DNA from 2 places in the Streptococcus fermentans genome. Region 1 is predicted to be linked to the other one. Evidence: predicted binding sites of a transcription regulator. Region 1 holds the regulator's gene; the other holds the start of a gene.
The links. The regulator NrdR, encoded in region 1, represses ribonucleotide reductase genes. The targets are predictions, from matches to a motif close to ACACNATATATNGTGT.
Positions count from the first base shown of each region.

Region 2: nrdH (glutaredoxin-like protein NrdH) is a predicted target of NrdR. The motif match lies at 7,681-7,696, and genes of this name have one in related genera.

Region 1 is NZ_JBFNFG010000010.1:21,269-30,913, forward strand. Features, by position in the region: gene AB2B50_RS08565 (SIALI-17 repeat-containing surface protein) at 1-544, shown strand, start outside; gene der (ribosome biogenesis GTPase Der) at 831-2,141, opposite strand; gene AB2B50_RS08575 (NADPH-dependent oxidoreductase) at 2,155-2,868, opposite strand; gene dnaI (primosomal protein DnaI) at 2,865-3,761, opposite strand; gene AB2B50_RS08585 (DnaD domain protein) at 3,762-4,928, opposite strand; gene nrdR (transcriptional regulator NrdR) at 4,929-5,402, opposite strand; gene AB2B50_RS08595 (GntR family transcriptional regulator) at 5,542-5,907, shown strand; gene AB2B50_RS08600 (ABC transporter ATP-binding protein) at 5,911-6,606, shown strand; gene AB2B50_RS08605 (hypothetical protein) at 6,622-7,350, shown strand; gene gggC (streptosactin export ABC transporter GggC) at 7,607-9,148, shown strand; gene AB2B50_RS08615 (LrgB family protein) at 9,215-9,645, opposite strand, start outside.
Region 2 is NZ_JBFNFG010000002.1:144,717-154,361, forward strand. Features, by position in the region: gene AB2B50_RS03065 (dihydroorotate dehydrogenase) at 1-734, shown strand, start outside; gene AB2B50_RS03070 (bifunctional riboflavin kinase/FAD synthetase) at 800-1,711, shown strand; gene AB2B50_RS03075 (hypothetical protein) at 1,886-2,854, shown strand; gene AB2B50_RS03080 (DeoR/GlpR family DNA-binding transcription regulator) at 3,085-3,852, opposite strand; gene nrdF (class 1b ribonucleoside-diphosphate reductase subunit beta) at 3,980-4,942, opposite strand; gene nrdE (class 1b ribonucleoside-diphosphate reductase subunit alpha) at 5,121-7,280, opposite strand; gene nrdH (glutaredoxin-like protein NrdH) at 7,349-7,567, opposite strand; gene AB2B50_RS03100 (phosphocarrier protein HPr) at 7,931-8,194, shown strand; gene ptsP (phosphoenolpyruvate--protein phosphotransferase) at 8,199-9,645, shown strand, end outside.

The sequences.
Region 1 (9,645 bases):
ATTGAAAGACAAGACTACAAGAGTTCAAGTTATTAGTGGAACAACTGAACTAGGATGCGCAAGCTACCTCGATAGTCAAAAAGTTGAAAACAAAGAACTCTTGGGCAAGAAATACGATGCTTACACTCTTCAACTCAAGGATAAAGATGGACAGCCAGTTCAACCAAAAGGTGCTATACTCGTTCGACTACCAATTTCAGGTGATGTTCAAGAACTCTATCAATTAACTTCAACGAATGAATTAAAACCACAAGAATTCACCATTCGAGACGGTATGATTGAGTTTATTACTTTTGACGTGAGCACCTACGCTATTGTTTACAAGACAGAAGGCTCAACTGTTAAACCTGTCCCAGCTCATACGGAAGAAAGAAACCTAGAAACCACAAAACCATTGGTTGAAAGTAATGAAGCCAATGATCAGGTCTCTACGAATGACAAACAACTCCCAGCCACAGGTGAACAAGCTAGCCCTCTCCTCTTTATGGCAAGTCTCAGCCTAGCCTTATCGGCTACCTTCTTACTAAAAGGTAAGAAAGATTAATACTCTTCGAAAATCTCTTCAAACCACGTCAGCTTCGTCTTGCCGTACTCAAGTACAGCCTGCGGCTCGCTTCCTAGTGTGCTCTTTGATTTTCATTGAGTATAAATATTGTCCCCCTAGGAATATTGATTTATTCCGCTATAAAAAAGGATGGAAAATCATTCCATCCTTTTTCTATTTCAATAATATACTACAAACCAAATCTTGTTCACATCTTTTACAAATGATTTGATGGGGTAGATTATCGGTAGAACAAGTCTTGATGTTCTATCGTTTTTTATAATCACTACTTCCGTTTTCTCGCGATTAGGTGAATCGGTGTTCCTTCAAAGACAAAGGCCTTGCGAATTTGATTTTCCAAGAAACGTAGGTAAGAGAAGTGCATGAGTTCTTCTTCGTTGACAAAGATGACAAAGGTTGGTGGTTTGGTTGCCACTTGGGTCGCATAGAAAATCTTGAGGCGTTTCCCTTTGTCGGTCGGTGTTGGGTTGATGGCGATAGCATCCATAATCACATCATTCAAGACAGCTGATGGAATACGGGTATTTTGACTCTCACTGATTTGCTTAATCATCTCAGGCAACTTGTGGAGACGTTGCTTGGTCAAAGCGGAAACAAAGATAATCGGTGCATAAGGCAGGTATTGAAACTGCTCACGGATATCTTCTTCCCAGTTTTTCATAGTGTGGTTGTCTTTTTCAAGTGTATCCCACTTATTGACCACGATAATCATCCCTTTACCAGCTTCGTGGGCAAAACCTGCGATACGCTTGTCGTACTCACGGATGCCTTCCTCAGCATTGAGGACCATCAAGACTACATCTGAACGGTCAATAGCACGCATAGCACGCATAACCGAGTATTTCTCAGTGTTTTCATAGACTTTACCAGATTTACGCATACCAGCAGTATCAATCATGGTAAACTCTTGACCGTCAGCATCTGTAAAATGAGTGTCAATGGCATCACGAGTAGTACCAGCGACAGGGCTGGCAATGACGCGATCTTCTCCCAAAATGGCATTGATCAAGCTAGATTTTCCAACATTTGGACGTCCAATCAAGCTGAATTTAATAACATCTGGATTTTCTTCTTCAACTTCATGTGGGAGATTTTCCACAATAGCATCCAGTACATCCCCTGTTCCAATACCATGAACAGATGAAATCGGTAGTGGTTCACCCAAACCTAGAGCATAGAAATCATAGATATCATTTCGCATCTCAGGGTTGTCAACCTTGTTAACGGCTAGGATAACTGGTTTATGAGTTTTATAAAGTTTACGGGCAACGTATTCGTCCGCATCTGTAATTCCTTCTTTACCAGACACGACAAAGACGATAACATCTGCTTCTTCCATGGCAATTTCTGCCTGGTGCTTGATTTGTTCCATGAAAGGCGCATCGACATCATCGATCCCTCCAGTATCAATCATACTAAAAGAACGGTTAAGCCACTCACCCGTGGCATAGATACGATCTCGCGTTACACCTTCAACATCTTCTACGATTGAGATGCGCTCTCCCGCGATACGGTTAAATAGGGTTGATTTCCCAACATTGGGACGTCCCACAATGGCAACAGTTGGTAAGACCATGTTTTCTCACTTTCTACAATAACTTCTTCTGCTCAAGATTTTCACGAGTCGAGCTTGGTTCTGGATTGCCGAATTGCTCTGCCAAACGTTGACTCCAAGTTGTAGTCGCACGCGCACCTGCATATTCAGTCTGTACTCGGTCATAAGCTTCGATTGCCTCAGCTGACTGCTCTTGGTATTCTTCCTCAAAGGCAACATTCTCAAGTGGCAATCTTGGTTTTACATCATGCTTTTGATTTGGCACACCTAGTGCAATCCCAAAGACTGGATAGGTATAGTCAGGAAGCTTGAACAATTCTGCTAATTCAACAGACTTGTAACGCACCAAACCGGTGATCACTCCTCCGTAGCCTAGGCTTTCTGCCGCAAGCAAGGTATTTTGCCCAGCAAGCGCAGCATCTACTGAAGTGATGAGGAGTCCTTCCACCCCTTGAGGTTGGAATACATCCGTATGGAGACGAGCCCCTTTTTCTGCACGGTTTAGGTCACCGACAAAGAGCAGAAAGGCAGCAGACTGGCGAATCGCTTCTTGAGGAACTAACTCAAATAAGGCATCCTTCTTTTCTTGACTTCTAACTACAATCACAGAATACGATTGGAAATTTTTCCAAGAAGAAGCCATTTGTCCTGCAGACAAAATGGTATTTAAATCTTCTTGGGGAATCTCTTGCTCCTTAAATCTACGCACTGAAGTATGAGCCTTCATTAATTTGATTGTTTCTGTCATCGACGGTTTTCTCCTTTTAGTTGTGTTTCTTCAGCAAGGTAACGGATACGTTCCATGACGCGTCTAGCTTCCCAAGTTTCGTCATTTCCGTTCTTGCCTTTTGCAAAATGTTTTTCCAAATCTTCAAAATTGAAGTTGGAAGTAAAGAAAGTTGGTAAGTCTTCCTGCATGCGATACTGAAGAATCACTTGCAAGATTTCATCACGGACCCACGGTGTTGATTGCTCAGCACCGATATCATCCAAAATCAGAACTTCTGCCAGCTTGATTTCATCTACCAAGGTTTTGACAGAGCCATCCCCAATAGCATTTTTGACATCAATGACAAAGCTCGGATAGTGGAGCAGAGTTGTAGATACTCCACGTTTTTCAGATAAATCATGAGCCAGGGCTGCTGCCATAAAACTCTTACCAACTCCAAAATCCCCATATAAATAAAGACCTTTTCGGATAGTTGGATATTGTTCCACAAAAGCTAGGAGCTTTTCAAAAACGGACAAGCGCCCCAAATCATCTAAATCTACTTGAGCTAGGCTAGCTTTTTTAAGACTAGCTGGAAGATTGATTAGCTTGAGACGGTTTTTAATCGCCGCTTCTTTTTCTGCCGCGATGAGCTCCGGAGTCTCTTCATAAGAGACATCTGCATAGCCATGGTTCATGACTAGGATAGGCTTGTAACCACGCGCGATATAGTCTGTATCTCCTCGGAGGAACTTATCTCTCTCAGTGATGTATTGGTTAAACTTGGAAATACTACGGTTCAACTCCTCCTGACTGAGAGATTCTTTCTGGATAAAGGCCGCAACATCAGGGTCTTTTACAATTTGCTGGACTAAATCCTGATACTGAAATCGGCTTGGTTGACGCTTGAGTACGTCTCCGACACTTTCCATCTAGTCCCCTCCTTTTTCTAATCGAGCTAACATTTCTTTTTTCTTACGTTCTAGTTCTAAGCGAGTTTCTTCGCTGGTTTCATTCTTATATTCAGGGTTGCTCCATTTAGGCACATTGGTTTTTGCTGGGGCAGTCTGATTCTGCTTTTGCGTTTTTGCTTTTTGGCCACGTTCACGAATACGGAGGACAGCTTCCTCTGCACTACGGATATTTTGATAGGCGTAGTCATTAGCCACCTTCATGGCGTATTTTTCATTGATATTGGCTGAATCAACCTTATTAAAGGTTAGGAGCAAGATAACATTGATCACTTCATCCAACAAGCCCAAGGCTGCCATCTGCTGGAGCAGGTCCCGTTCAGTCTGAGTAATACTTCCCTTGCGAGTCTGCTTGATTTCAGCAAGGAACTGCAAGGCTGTCTTTCTCTTAGCCTCTCGAATAATAGTTGCTTCCTTGGGACTAAAGTCCGAAGTCACAGGCTTTTGCGCTATCTTTTCACGGATGCGTTTGACAGAAATCACTTGCGACACTGCTGTCGCTTTGGCTACTTGATAGGTCTCAAACCAGGTCCACTTCTGCTCGTCTGCTATTGCAAACAAGGCCAAAACATCCGAAGTCTCATCTTGAAAACGAAGACCATCGCGAGCCATAAGCTGACGGAAATGCTCCAAATCAAAATCATCTGCTGCTGGCTGACTGCTAGAGGTTTCTTGACTCACAGACTCAGATAACTGAGGAAAGATTTGACTCAAGGACACCGAGATCGGTTTCCCTTCAACACCTTCCTGTCTCATGGCTGCAACCGCACTATCCCCAATCATTTTTTCTAACAAGGTCCGATAAACTGTATGTTGTAAAAATTCTTGAGTTGATAAGGGAGAATGGAGTAACAAGTTATAGGCCTCCCCCTGCTGATAGAGGGTCACCAATTTCATGGCTGTTAGAGTTTTAAAAGCCTTTAAAAGGGTATCCATCCCAAAATTCAGATGGTTGAGCATGGCTGCAAAGAGATGCTCCTTTTGACCACCGTCCCAAAAAGTCACAGCATAAAGATAGAGGCTCAGCGCCTCCTGACCGATAATCGGGAGGTAGCACTGCACCATTGATGAGGTATCTTGCGACACCCGATTATTCTTTACAAAAGAAAAACGGTCATTTGGCTTCATTTATTTTTCCTTTTTCTTTTTAGAGGATTGTGTGATCTGCTGGAGTAGGCTTTCAAGCTCACTCACATCCTTAAAGCTACGGTAAACACTGGCAAAACGTACATAAGTAATCTCATCTAACTCTGCCAACTCTTCCATAACCAAAGAGCCAATAACCTCACTCTGAATTTCATTTTCATTGCGACTACGGAGTTTTTGTTCGATGCGATTGACCACCATGCCAATTTCATCACTGGACACTGGACGTTTCTGGGCTGAACGAATAATCCCGTTAAAGATTTTATCTCTTGAAAATTGTTCCCGTGTACCATCTTTTTTGACCACAACTAGTGTTCTCTCTTCAACACGTTCATAGGTTGTAAAACGATGCTGACACTCTTCACACTCACGTCTTCTTCTGATTGTATTTCCTTCTTCAGCCTGGCGACTATCGATCACACTTGATTTTGTAGCGCCACATTTTGGACAACGCATGCCTTTCCCTCCTTGTCGTTTTCTTTTCATTATACCATTTTTTAAGAGATTCCCAAAATAATTCTCCTTTTGGCTTGACAAGTTTTTTGTTTTGTTGTATTATTGAATTAACACAAAGGTAAATAGAAAGGAGATCGTGATGTCTTGGACATTTGATAACAATAAACCCATTTATTTGCAGATTATGGAGAAAATCAAATTGCAGATTATTTCCCATAAACTCGAGCCCAATCAACAGCTTCCAACCGTTAGAGAATTGGCTAGCGAGGCAGGTGTCAATCCCAACACCATCCAGCGCGCCCTATCGGACTTGGAGAGAGAAGGCTTTGTCTATACCAAGCGAACATCTGGACGCTTTGTCACAGAGGATTTGGACTTGATCCTCCAATCCCGTAAGCAACTGTCAGAAGAACAGCTGCAACAGTTTGTAACAGGCATGGTAGAATTCGGCTATGAAAAAGAAGAACTACCGACTGTTTTGAGAGATTATATTGAAGGAGTTTAAACTATGACCTTGTTAGCATTTGAAAATGTGTCAAAATCCTATGGAGCAAGTCCTGCTCTTAAAAATGTTTCCCTTGAAAATCCAGCTGGACAAATCGTTGGTCTCCTTGGCCCAAACGGTTCTGGAAAGACAACCTTGATTAAACTAATCAACGGCTTGCTACAGCCAGAGGAAGGGCGTATCCTTATCAACGGCATGGAACCAAGCCCAGCAACTAAAGCGATTGTTTCTTATCTCCCTGATACGACCTACCTCAACGAGCAGATGAAGGTCAAGGAAGCTCTCACTTATTTCAAGACCTTCTACCAAGATTTCAATCTGGAACGTGCTCAAGGTCTCCTTCGTGACCTTGGCATTGATGAAAATAGCCGTTTCAAGAAACTCTCAAAAGGAAACAAAGAAAAGGTTCAGTTGATTCTTGTCATGAGTCGTGATGCTCGTCTATACGTTCTTGATGAACCAATCGGTGGTGTCGACCCCGCGGCGCGTGACTATATCTTGAACACCATCATCAACAACTACTCTCCAACTTCGACTGTCTTGATTTCAACCCACTTGATTTCAGATATTGAACCAATCTTGGATGAGATTATCTTCCTCAAGGATGGAAAAGTCGTCCGTCAAGGAAATGTTGATGATATTCGCTACGAGTCTGGAGAGTCTATCGACCAGCTCTTCCGCCACGAATTCAAAGCCTAGGTAAAGGAGATTATTATGTTTTGGAATTTAGTTCGTTATGAATTTAAAAATGTTAACAAATGGTATTTAGCCCTCTATGGTGCTGTGTTGGCTCTTTCTGCCCTTATCGGGGCTCAAGCTAGTTCCCTAAAATCCATCGATACTCCCGATCAACAAATGATTATGTTAGTGTTTCTAGGTCTGGTTTTTGGTGGACTACTTATTACCTTGAGTATTTCAACCTTGATTTTAATCATCCGTCGCTTCAAGGGTAGTGTCTACGATCGCCAAGGCTATCTCACTCTAACCTTACCTTTATCTGAACACCAGATTATCTTAGCCAAACTCTTGGGAGCCTTCATTTGGTCTATAATCAGTTCAGCAGTTTTTTTCCTAAGTATCTACATTATCTTTGCAACCATTGACCCAAATATGGTTGATTCCTACTTTTTTGATTACTTATTCGTACATTATATCGAGAATTTCTGGTTAACCTTGATTTCATTTTTCATAAGCACTGTAGCAGGCATCCTTTGCATCTACTTGTCTATTTCAATTGGACAGCTCTTTAATGAATACCGTACAGCCCTCGCTGTCTTAGCTTATATTGTTATCCACATTGTCCTTGGATTTGTCGACATGTTTAGTCCAAGCTTGAATTATAGCATGATGATGTCCGCTGAAATCTTTAAAGACCTCATCCTCAGCGCAGCCTTCTATCTCGGAACCTACTATATCTTGAAGAATAAAGTTAATCTTCAATAATCAATCGACGGCTGGACAATAACTTAATTTTAGCAGAAAATGAAATAGATCTTTCTATGATAAAACGCATATTATCAAGGTTTTTCAATACCTGATAATATGCGTTTTTCTGATTTTAAAAACTTTTAGCGCAGATTCCCTATTCGTCTAAATAGTCACATTTTCTAAGCCTAAAACCCCATTTCATGTGAATTATTTTACAAAAAAGAGTATAATGCCTTTATAAAGTTGCTTTTCACTAGGAGGTTCCCACTTTATGCTTAGAAGATTTGTAACAAAGAAACACCTCATTCTCTATTTTTTATCAATTATCATCACCTGGCTTGAAGCTATTATCACACCTGCCCTCGTTCAGAATATAGTGGCTAGTTTTACCAATCAGGACCTCGAATTACTCTGGAAAGTTCTACTATTGGGAATTTTAGGCAATCTCATCCTTCTTATCGGATTAGCTGGTAAAAGATACTACTACGCCCGTCTCATAACCGATTTCAAATTTGGACTTAAAAGTGCCATCTTTCATCAGTTTTTAAACAGTTATGCGATTGCTGAGCAAGACCTTCTGTCTGATTTGGAAAATGATGTCAAGCAACTGGAAACAAGCTATATTGAGCCTACAGTGATTATTATTTCTTCCATTGGATTTACAAGCGTTTCGGTCTCTTATGCCTTGTGGACCAACTTCTATCTGGGACTCATCTTTATCCTTTTTTACTCTCTCCCAGTCCTTTGTAGTTCCATCGGTACCAAACGCTTAGATACCCTCTCCGAGGCTCGTTCAAAAATCAATCAAAACTATCTAGCAACTTTGACAAGCTTCATCAGTGGGAGCCAACAAATCCGCCACTACCATGGGCAAACTTTCTTTTTCAATCGTTATTCTAGTCAGCTACAACATAGTCTTGATGCAGAGATAAACTATGAAAAACAGCGCACTATCAATAGTCTCCTCATCAATAGTATTGATGCTTTTTGTTCCGTTGCTCCCATTGTCATCGGTGGTTTTATGACCTACTATGGCCACCTCAGTGCAGCCAGTTTTGTCGCTATTTATCTCGTATCTCACAATATCGGCTATCAATTTCAAGAACTAGCTTATTTTAACAACACTCGTAAATCCACTACCTATCTCTGTAAGAAATATCAAAAGCTTCTTAGCCAGAAAAATCATAATTTGACCAAGCCTATTCCAGATATCTATCCTATCAAAGCGGAGAATCTCTCTTTAGAGGTAGAACAACAAGTGATTTTAGCACCTCTCTCACTTAGTATCAATCAAGGAGAAAAAATTGCCATCATCGGAGAGAGCGGCACTGGTAAAACCACTCTCCTGAATATTATTCATGGAGATCAAGACGCTACGAGTGGACACATTAGCTTTGCAGGACAAATCCTTAGTCGGGAAGAAATCACTAGCATTAGTTCTTACATCCTCCAATCCAGTCATTTTTTTGATTACTTATCACTAACTGACAATATCACTCTGGGCTCCGTCATAGACCAGACTAGATTGGATAAAATCCTGAGACAGACTGGCTTAGAGGATTTAAAGCATAGAAAACTTAGCGATGATAGTCTATCTGGTGGCGAAAAACAACGGTTAGAAGTCGCTCGCGCCCTCTACCATGAGAGTAAACTAATCCTAGCCGATGAGGTAAAGGCCAATCTTGACTTGGAAAACAGTCGAAAAATCAGTGATCTCCTCTTTTCTATGCCACAGACTGTTATTGAAGTTATTCACCATTATACCGAAGAAGACCTAAAACGCTACGACCAGGTCATAAGATTGACCAAATAAAACGAAAGCCCATAAAGTACTTTCGCATCCGTAGAAAAAACCAAGGAAATCAAAAATCCTTGGTTTTTAACTCAAGATCAAATTAGCTACGATCGGACTGACAAATACGTAGAGAATCCCTGTAACACCGATGGCTAGTCCTCCCATAGCACCTGCAACTGGTCCATAGCGAAAGGCCGTTCCAGTTCCAACGGCGTGACCTGTTCCACCCAGGGCTAGTCCAGCCGCTACTGGATCGTCTATTTTTAGCCATTTTAGAAGTGTTGGTCCGATAACGCTGGTCAAAATCCCCGTCGCTACTACAACTACTAGGGTCACGGTAGTCAAGCCCTGCAACTTTTCTGTAATCCCTACTGCCATAGCGGTCGTTACTGACTTAGGAAAGAGGGAAATGGCTAGGAAAAAGTCCATGCCAAAGATTTTTGCGACTAGGGCTGTAAAAGTGGTATTGACGATGACAGCTAGGAAGCTCCCCAGCAAAATACTCCTAACATGAT
Region 2 (9,645 bases), on a different contig from region 1:
TGTTAAACGCCATTGGTTTACAAAATCCTGGTTTAGAAGTCGTTCTCTCTGAAAAATTACCTTGGCTTCAAAGAGAATATCCAAATCTCCCTATAATCGCAAATGTTGCTGGCTTTTCAAAACAAGAATACGCGGGCGTATCTCATGGAATTTCTAAGGTAACTAACGTGAAAGCTATTGAGCTCAATATCTCTTGTCCTAACGTTGATCATGGGAATCATGGACTTTTAATTGGACAAGATCCTGAGTTGGCCTATGATGTGGTGAAGGCTGCCGTAGAAGCATCAGAAGTGCCCGTTTACGTCAAATTGACTCCAAGTGTTACTGACATTGTAACCATTGCTAAGGCTGCAGAAGATGCTGGAGCTAGTGGACTCACCATGATCAATACCCTTGTAGGGATGCGTTTTGATCTCAAAACTAGAAAGCCGATTATTGCAAATGGGACAGGTGGCATGTCTGGACCTGCAGTCTTTCCTGTAGCTCTTAAACTAATCCGTCAAGTAGCTCAAACAACTAAGCTTCCAATCATTGGTATGGGAGGAGTGGATTCTGCTGAAACTGCCTTAGAAATGTATCTGGCTGGTGCATCAGCTATCGGAGTCGGTACAGCAAACTTTACCAATCCATATGCTTGTCCAGATATTATCGAAAATCTACCAAAAGTCATGGATAAGTACGGGATCGAAAGTCTAGAAATGTTGCGAAATGAAGTCAGAGAAAGTTTGATCTAAGTTTTATATGCTGAATTCAGTCTAAATTGTTTTGAAAGCGCCATTTTTTTGGTATAATAAATACTATGATTATTACAGTACCTATTAAAACAGAAAAAGATATTGCAACACCAGGACCAAACGTCCTTGTACTTGGTTATTTTGATGGAGTTCATCTTGGACATCAAAAATTATTTGAAATAGCTTCTAACATTGCTGCTGAAAAGCGCCAGGGAGTAGCTCTAGTAACTTTTAATGAATCACCAAAACTAACTCTGAATCAATATTCACCTGAACACTTATTGCATATTTTGAATGCTAGTGAACGTGAGCGTCGATTGAAGAGAGCTGGAGTTGAGAGCTTGTATTTGATGGATTTCACTAGTCGAGTAGCAAATATGACTGCCCAAGAATTCATTGATACCTACGTCAAGGAAGCAAAGGCAGATACGATTGTAGTCGGTTTTGACTACACTCTTGGTTCAGATAGAAAAACAGCTGAAGATTTAAAAGAACTTTTCCATGGAGAAGTAGTTATTGTTCCACCAGTTGAGGACGAAAAGGGGAAAATTAGTTCAACGCGCATTCGTCAAGCCATCTTAGAGGGTGATGTGAAAGAAGCTAGAAAACTTCTCGGTGCGCCACTACCAACTAGAGGTGTAGTGGTTCATGGCAATGCTCGTGGTCGAACTATTGGCTTTCCTACAGCCAATCTAGTCAATTTGGATCGGACTTATATGCCGGCTGATGGTGTCTATGCTGTTGATGTTGAAATTCAGAGAAAAGTCTATCGTGGAATGGCTAGTCTAGGCAAAAATGTGACCTTTGATGGTGAAGAAGAGCGCTTTGAAGTTCATATCTTTGATTTTTCTGACGATATCTATGGCGAAACTGTCATCGTTTCCTGGTTGGACCGTATCCGTGATATGGTAAAATTTGATAGCGTTGATCAATTGGTTAAGCAACTTAAGCAAGATGAACAGATGGCAAGAAAATAGAATTTGAAATAATAGGAGAGTTTGAGATTATCTCAAGTTCTTTTTTTGAAATATCATATATTATTTTTGATAAGCGCTTTCTTTCCTTATTTAATAGCATTTGTATTAAAGATTATTATTGAAATTTATAGGAATTTTTTCTATAATTTAATCATAAAACTAAAGGAGATTATGATGTTTAAAGAAAAAAGAAATAAAGGCTTTATTTCAGGGCTTATTCTTTCACTAGTTTTCTTTGCTTTTTCTGCAGGAACTGTCTTCATGTGGAATCATCATCAACATCCAATGGATCCATTTTCAGACGACACACGGTCAGGTAAAGAAGTTACTATGACTGTCTATGATATCTATCCAGAAGTGGTTGGAGAAGTTGAAGGTGGAAGTGTTTTATATCTTGTGCAATATAGCAATGATGGTGATGGTAAATTTGCAGTTGTAGAGGCTAAAGAAAATGATAAAGAGATTCAAAAACTTATGGATCAAGCTGCAACTGAAACACTTATAGATAATCCAGCTACTCTAGTAGGTACACAGTTACAACCTCTAAGTAAAAATGTTAACAACAAATCTCGAAATAATAGAATTGTAGATTTGTCTGGCTTTCTTGACTCTATACTTGAACCTGATTCAAGTGTTGCATTGAACATGAACTCAAGTGTCTATCTTAGTTTGACTGAACACTCAAAAGATGGCTGGTGGCATATCATAAGTGCTGCAATTTTTGGAGGAATTGGCCTAGTCACATTAGTGAGTGCCTTTCTTCTTCGTAAAAAATCTATCGCAGCTTTTGAAGAGCTTTATCAAGCCTATCCAGAATTGCAAGGAAACGTTGAAAATATGGCTGGTTTAGCAGAATTTTATGATGAAAATCTAAAAGTAATTCTCTATAAAAACCACCTCATCACCTACTATAAAGGAACGCAAGCTTTAGACCTAAGAGATGTTGAGCAACTTTATCTAGTTGAAACGAGAATTAACCGTTCCCTAATCACAAATAAAGTCTATCAGTTCTGCTATATTCGTAAGAATGCTAAGAAGAAACAAGACATGACCTTGAAAAGAACTAAAACAGTTCAAGAACAACTGGAAGAACTTTGGGATATAATTTCAGATAAATTCCCAGAAATTCATATAGGAGTTTAATAGCAAAGCATCGAATTTTCGATGCTTTTTATGTTTATATCAATTAGCTATTATCGTTATAATTTTGATAGATTTTAGAGATAATTTCTTAATGGATTGTGCGGTGTTTTCATTATAAAACTTGTATGTAATCTATATCTTTATTTCTTTCACCAAGGAAATTATTGATTGCAAAAAAACTAGCCATGGAATTAGTAGTAGCTACTAAATTCTATGACTAGTTGTAGAGTTTAAGGTTTTGACTTGATAATTTTAGTTTGTTTAGACAGTGATTGGAGTGTTTGGTCACTTAATTTTGAATCAGTGATAATGGTGTCGATATCTGAGATATTGTAAAATGTGAAGAAATCAAATTTATCAAATTTGCTATGGTCAGCTAGGAGATATTTTTTATTGGCGTTTTCTAGTGCTAATTTCTGTGCTTCACCTTCGTCTTCACTAAAGGTAGCGATAGCATGATCCTTGATACCATTACAACTAACGAAGGCTTTTGAAAATTGCAAACTAGCGATATCTTGAAGGGTTAAAGTACCTACAAATGCTCCAGTAATTGAACGATAATTACCACCGATTAGAATGAGATCAGTTAGCTTACGCTCGTTTAGAATGAGAAATACAGGCAAACTATTGGTAACAACACGAATGTTATCGATAGGAAGTTCACGCGCAAAGAATTCTAATGTGGTACCTGGACCAATGAAAATAGTTTCTCTTTCTTCAACTAAGTGACCTGCAAAGCGAGCAATTTCTTGTTTTTCTGCTGTTTGTAGCCCTTGTTTTTCAACGTTAGAACGCTCATTATTTAATAAGGAACCTGTTCGAAGTTTTTCAGCTCCTCCATGAACTCGAACCAGCAAATCCTTATCCGCTAACTCTTGTAAATATCGTCTAGCTGTCATATCGGAAATATCAAGGCGATTCATAATCTCTTTAACAGTGATAGTTCCTTTTGTATTAACAATTTCTAAAATAGTATCTAATTTTTCTTGCTTCAGCATTGAACCACCCCCAAATCTAATATTATTTTATCATATTTTAAACAGCTAAGCAACTTAAAGAAAACAAAAATAAACAAAAAAAAACATCTAGTTTGTAAATAAACTTAGATGTTTTTTAGGTTAGGTATTAATTTAGTCCATAGTTATAGTCATCATCCTGCATAGCTTCAACTTCGCCAAGTAGATAACCATTACCAACTTGAGAGAAGAAGTCGTGGTTTGATGTACCGGTTGAAATCCCGTTCATAACGATCGGGTTGACATCGTCCGCTGAGTCAGGGAAGAGAGGATCTTGCCCCAAGTTCATAAGAGCCTTATTTGCATTGTAGCGAAGGAAGGTTTTAACCTCTTCAGTCCATCCGACTTCGTCATAGAGGCTCTCTGTGTAGCCTTCTTCATTCTCATAAAGAGTATAGAGAAGGTCGTACATCCATTCTTTGAGTTTTTCTTGCTCATCTTCTGGCAATTCATTGAAACCAAGTTGGAATTTGTAGCCGATGTAGGTTCCATGAACTGACTCATCACGAATGATCAACTTGATAATTTCTGCTACGTTGGCCAACTTGTTGTTTCCAAGATAGTAGAGTGGTGTAAAGAAACCAGAGTAGAAAAGGAAGGTTTCAAGGAAAACACTAGCTACTTTCTTTTCAAGAGGAGTTCCGTTTAGGTATATTTCATTGATAATCTCAGCTTTTTTCTGAAGATATGGATTAGTGTTGGTCCATTCGAAAATTTCTTCAATTTCAGACTTGGTATTCAAGGTAGAAAAGATAGAAGAGTAAGATTTGGCATGGACAGATTCCATAAATTGGATATTGTTAAAAACAGCTTCCTCGTGAGGCGTACGAATATCAGCACGAAGGGCTTGAACACCAGTTTCTGATTGCATGGTATCAAGAAGGGTCAAACCTCCAAAAACTTTACCAACAAGGTCTTTTTCCTTGTTAGAAAGCTTTCTCCAGTCGTCTAGGTCATTTGACAAAGGGATACGCGTATCAAGCCAGAACTGCTCAGTCAGCTTTTCCCAGGTTGATTTGTCAATGACATCTTCGATGGCATTCCAGTTAATGGCTTTGTAGTAAGTTTTCATTTGAAATCTCTTTCTGTGTGTAGTAATGCGATAACATAATCATTCTTATTTTATCATAATTCTATGCTATAATCGAACAAAAAGTCGGTAGCCCGACTTTTATGTTCTTACATGATTCTATCAGCAAAATACGTTTCGTTTAATGGATTAAGTAAATGTAATTTTTTTGAGAGTTGAATTAAATCACACAGCTCTCGCATTGGTTAGCACCGACTTCTCCACCATCATCTGTAAAGGTACGGACGTAGTAGATAGACTTGATACCTTTGTTGAAGGCATAGTTACGAAGGATAGACAAGTCACGTGTCGTTTGTTTGTTTTCTTTCTTCCATTCGTAAAGGCCTGTTGGGATATCACTACGCATGAAGAGTGTGAGTGAAAGTCCTTGGTCCACGTGCTCAGTCGCAGCAGCATAAACGTCAATGACTTTACGCATATCCATGTCATAAGCAGAAGTGTAGTAAGGAATTGTTTCTGTTGACAAACCAGCAGCAGGATAGTAGATCTTACCAATTTTCTTCTCTTGACGTTCTTCGATACGTTGCGTAATTGGGTGAATAGAAGCAGAAACATCGTTGATGTAGCTGATAGAACCATTTGGTGCTACAGCAAGGCGGTTTTGGTGGTAAAGTCCATCTGCTTTAACTTTATCACGGAGTTCAGACCAGTCAGCAGCAGTAGGAATAAAGATATCTTTGAAGAGTTCTTTAACACGGTCTGATTTTGGAACAAACTCACCACTTGTGTACTTATCAAAGTAGCTTCCGTTTGCGTAGTCTGATTTTTCAAAGTTGTGGAAGGTAACACCACGTTCACGTGCGATATTGTTTGACTCAACCAAGGTCCAGTAGTTCATAAGCATAAAGTAGATGCTTGTGAATTCAACAGACTCAGGTGATCCGTATTCGATCAATTGTTGAGCAAGATAGCTGTGAAGTCCCATAGCTCCAAGACCGAAGGTATGAGCTTGACTATTTCCGTGGTCGATAGTAGGAACAGCGACGATGTGTGAACTATCTGTAACGAAGGTCAAGGCACGTACCATTGCACGGATAGAGCGACCAAAGTCAGGTGAAGTCATCATGTTGACCACGTTAGTTGAACCAAGGTTACATGAAACATCTGTCCCCATTTTTAGGAATTCTTGAGCATCGTTGATAAGACTTGGTTCTTGGACTTGAAGAATCTCTGAACACAAGTTACTCATGATGATCTTACCATCGACTGGATTTGCACGGTTAGCAGTATCGATGTTGACTACATAAGGATAGCCAGATTCTTGTTGCAATTTAGAAATCTCAGTTTCCAAATCACGCGCCTTGATTTTTGTCTTACGAATGTTTGGATTTGCAACCAATTCATCGTATTTTTCAGTGATGTCGATATAGTTGAAAGGTACGCCATACTCTTTTTCTACAGAATATGGGCTAAATAGGTACATTTCTTCATTTTTACGTGCTAATTCGTAGAATTTATCTGGTACAACAACACCAAGTGAAAGGGTCTTGACACGCACTTTTTCATCAGCATTTTCCTTCTTGGTTGAAAGGAAGGCGATGATATCTGGGTGAAAGACATTGAGGTAAACAACCCCAGCACCTTGACGTTGCCCCAATTGGTTTGAGTAAGAGAAGCTGTCTTCGAAAAGCTTCATAACTGGTACGACACCAGAAGCAGCACCCTCATATCCTTTGATAGGAGCTCCAGCTTCACGAAGATTGCTGAGGGAAATTCCCACACCACCACCGATACGTGAAAGTTGAAGAGCAGAGTTGATAGAACGTCCGATAGAATTCATATCATCTGTTACCTGGATCAAGAAGCAAGATACCAACTCACCACGACGAGCACGACCTGCATTCAAGAAAGAAGGAGTAGCAGGTTGATAACGTTGGTGAATGATTTCATTAGCAATATCAATAGCAATCGCTTCATCACCATCCGCGAAGTAAAGGGCATTAAAGAAGACACGGTCTTCCATGCTCTCAAGATAGTACTCCCCGTCATTAGTTTTCAAAGCATACTGATTATAGAATTTATAGGCAGCCATGAAAGACTTAAATTGGAAGTTCTGATCCTTGATAAATTGGTGTAGTTCTTCCAAAAATTCTGGACGGTATTTCTTGATAAATGCTGTCTCAATGTAGTTATGCTCAATGAGGAAATTAATTTTATCCGTTATTGAGTCAAAAACCATTGTGTTAGGTACAACATTTTCTTTAAAGAAGGCTTCTAAAGCTTCCTTGTCTTTGTGAAGCATGATTTGTCCATTCACAGGACGGTTAATTTCATTATTAAGACGGAAGTAAGTCACATCTTCAAGTTGTTTTAATCCCATAAAAAATCCTTTATCTAATTACAAAAGAAAGGCTTCTAAGGTAGACATAGAAGCTTTTGTCCTGATTCTTAAGCAAGTTGTTTGAGTTTACCTGGTTGGAAACCAGAGAAAACTTCTGTTGGTGTCTGAATAATAGGAGCAGCACTAAAGCCAAGCTCTTTTACTTGATCAATGTATTCAGGTTGTTCATCAAGATTGATTTCTTTATATTCAACATTATTACTGTCTAAGAAACGTTTCGTCATTTTACATTGGACACAGTTGTTTTTAGAATATACGGTTACCATTTCTGTAACTCCTCTTTAAAAATTTATTACTTTCTTAGTATATCAGAAAAAAAAACTTTGTCAACTTTCTAAAACTAAATCTTGTGTACTTATTTTACTGATTTTACTAACAAACACAATATATAGTGTAGTATTGAGAAACAACGACAGAAAAATCAATGATTTCATTATAGACAACTTAACAAAAACTACATACTGTGTTTTGCTAAATTTAATAGAAGATTTTCAGCAAGTTATCTGAAAGGAAATTGAAGAAAGTCCATAAAATACTTGAAAAATATCAATGAAGGTGATATAATACTAAATTGTAAGGGTTATCAGATATGTAACTCAACAAGAAAACTATTAAAGGAGAGTCAAACTATGGCTTCTAAAGATTTCCACGTAGTGGCAGAAACAGGTATTCACGCACGTCCAGCAACATTGTTGGTACAAACTGCTAGCAAATTTGCTTCAGATATCACTCTTGAGTACAAAGGTAAATCAGTTAACCTTAAATCTATCATGGGTGTAATGAGCCTTGGTGTTGGTCAAGGTGCTGACGTTACAATCACTGCTGAAGGTGCAGACGCTGATGACGCTATCGCTGCAATCTCAGAAACAATGGAAAAAGAAGGATTGGCATAAGGAAATGACAGAAATGCTTAAAGGAATCGCAGCATCTGACGGTGTTGCAGTTGCAAAAGCATATCTACTCGTTCAACCGGATTTATCATTCGAGACTGTTACAGTCGAAGATACAAATGCAGAAGAGGCTCGTTTGGATGTTGCTCTTGAAGCTTCTCAAAACGAGCTTTCTCTTATCCGCGAGAAGGCTGTAGGTACGCTTGGTGAAGAAGCGGCACAAGTATTTGACGCCCACTTGATGGTTCTTGCTGACCCTGAATTGATCGGTCAAATCAAAGAAACTATCCGTGCTAAGAAAGTGAATGCAGAAGCAGGTCTGAAAGAAGTTACAGACATGTTTATCACAATCTTTGAAGGCATGGAAGACAACCCATACATGCAAGAACGTGCAGCGGATATCCGTGACGTAACAAAACGTGTATTGGCTAACCTCCTTGGTAAAAAATTGCCAAACCCAGCTTCTATCAATGAAGAAGTAATCGTGATTGCTCACGACTTGACTCCATCTGATACAGCTCAATTGGACAAAAACTTTGTTAAAGCTTTTGTAACAAACATTGGTGGTCGTACAAGTCACTCAGCTATCATGGCTCGTACACTTGAAATCGCTGCAGTTTTGGGTACAAACAATATCACTGAAATCGTTAAAGATGGTGACCTACTTGCCGTTAATGGTATTACAGGTGAAGTGATTATCAACCCTACTGAAGAACAAGCGGCTGAATTTAAAGCAGCTGGTGAAGCTTACGCTCAACAAAAAGCTGAGTGGGCACTCTTGAAGGATGCTCAAACTGTTACTGCTGATGGCAAACACTTCGAATTGGCAGCAAACATTGGTACTCCAAAAGATGTTGAAGGTGTTAATGACAACGGTGCAGAAGCTGTAGGTCTTTACCGTACAGAGTTCTTGTACATGGATTCTCAAGACTTCCCAACTGAAGACGAGCAGTACGAAGCATACAAGGCTGTTCTTGAAGGAATGAACGGTAAACCAGTTGTTGTCCGTACAATGGATATCGGTGGTGACAAGGAACTTCCTTACTTCGATATGCCACATGAAATGAACCCATTCCTTGGATTCCGTGCTCTTCGTATCTCTATCTCTGAAACAGGAGATGCAATGTTCCGCACTCAAATCCGTGCTCTTCTTCGTGCTTCTGTACACGGTCAATTGCGTATCATGTTCCCGATGGTTGCGCTTTTGAAAGAATTCCGTGCAGCTAAAGCAGTCTTCGATGAAGAAAAAGCTAACCTTCTTGCTGAAGGTGTTGCAGTTGCGGATGACATCCAAGTTGGTATCATGATCGAAATTCCTGCAGCAGCTATGCTTGCAGACCAATTTGCAAAAGAAGTTGACTTCTTCTCAATTGGTACAAACGACTTGATCCAATACACAATGGCGGCAGACCGTATGAACGAACAAGTTTCATACCTTTACCAACCATACAACC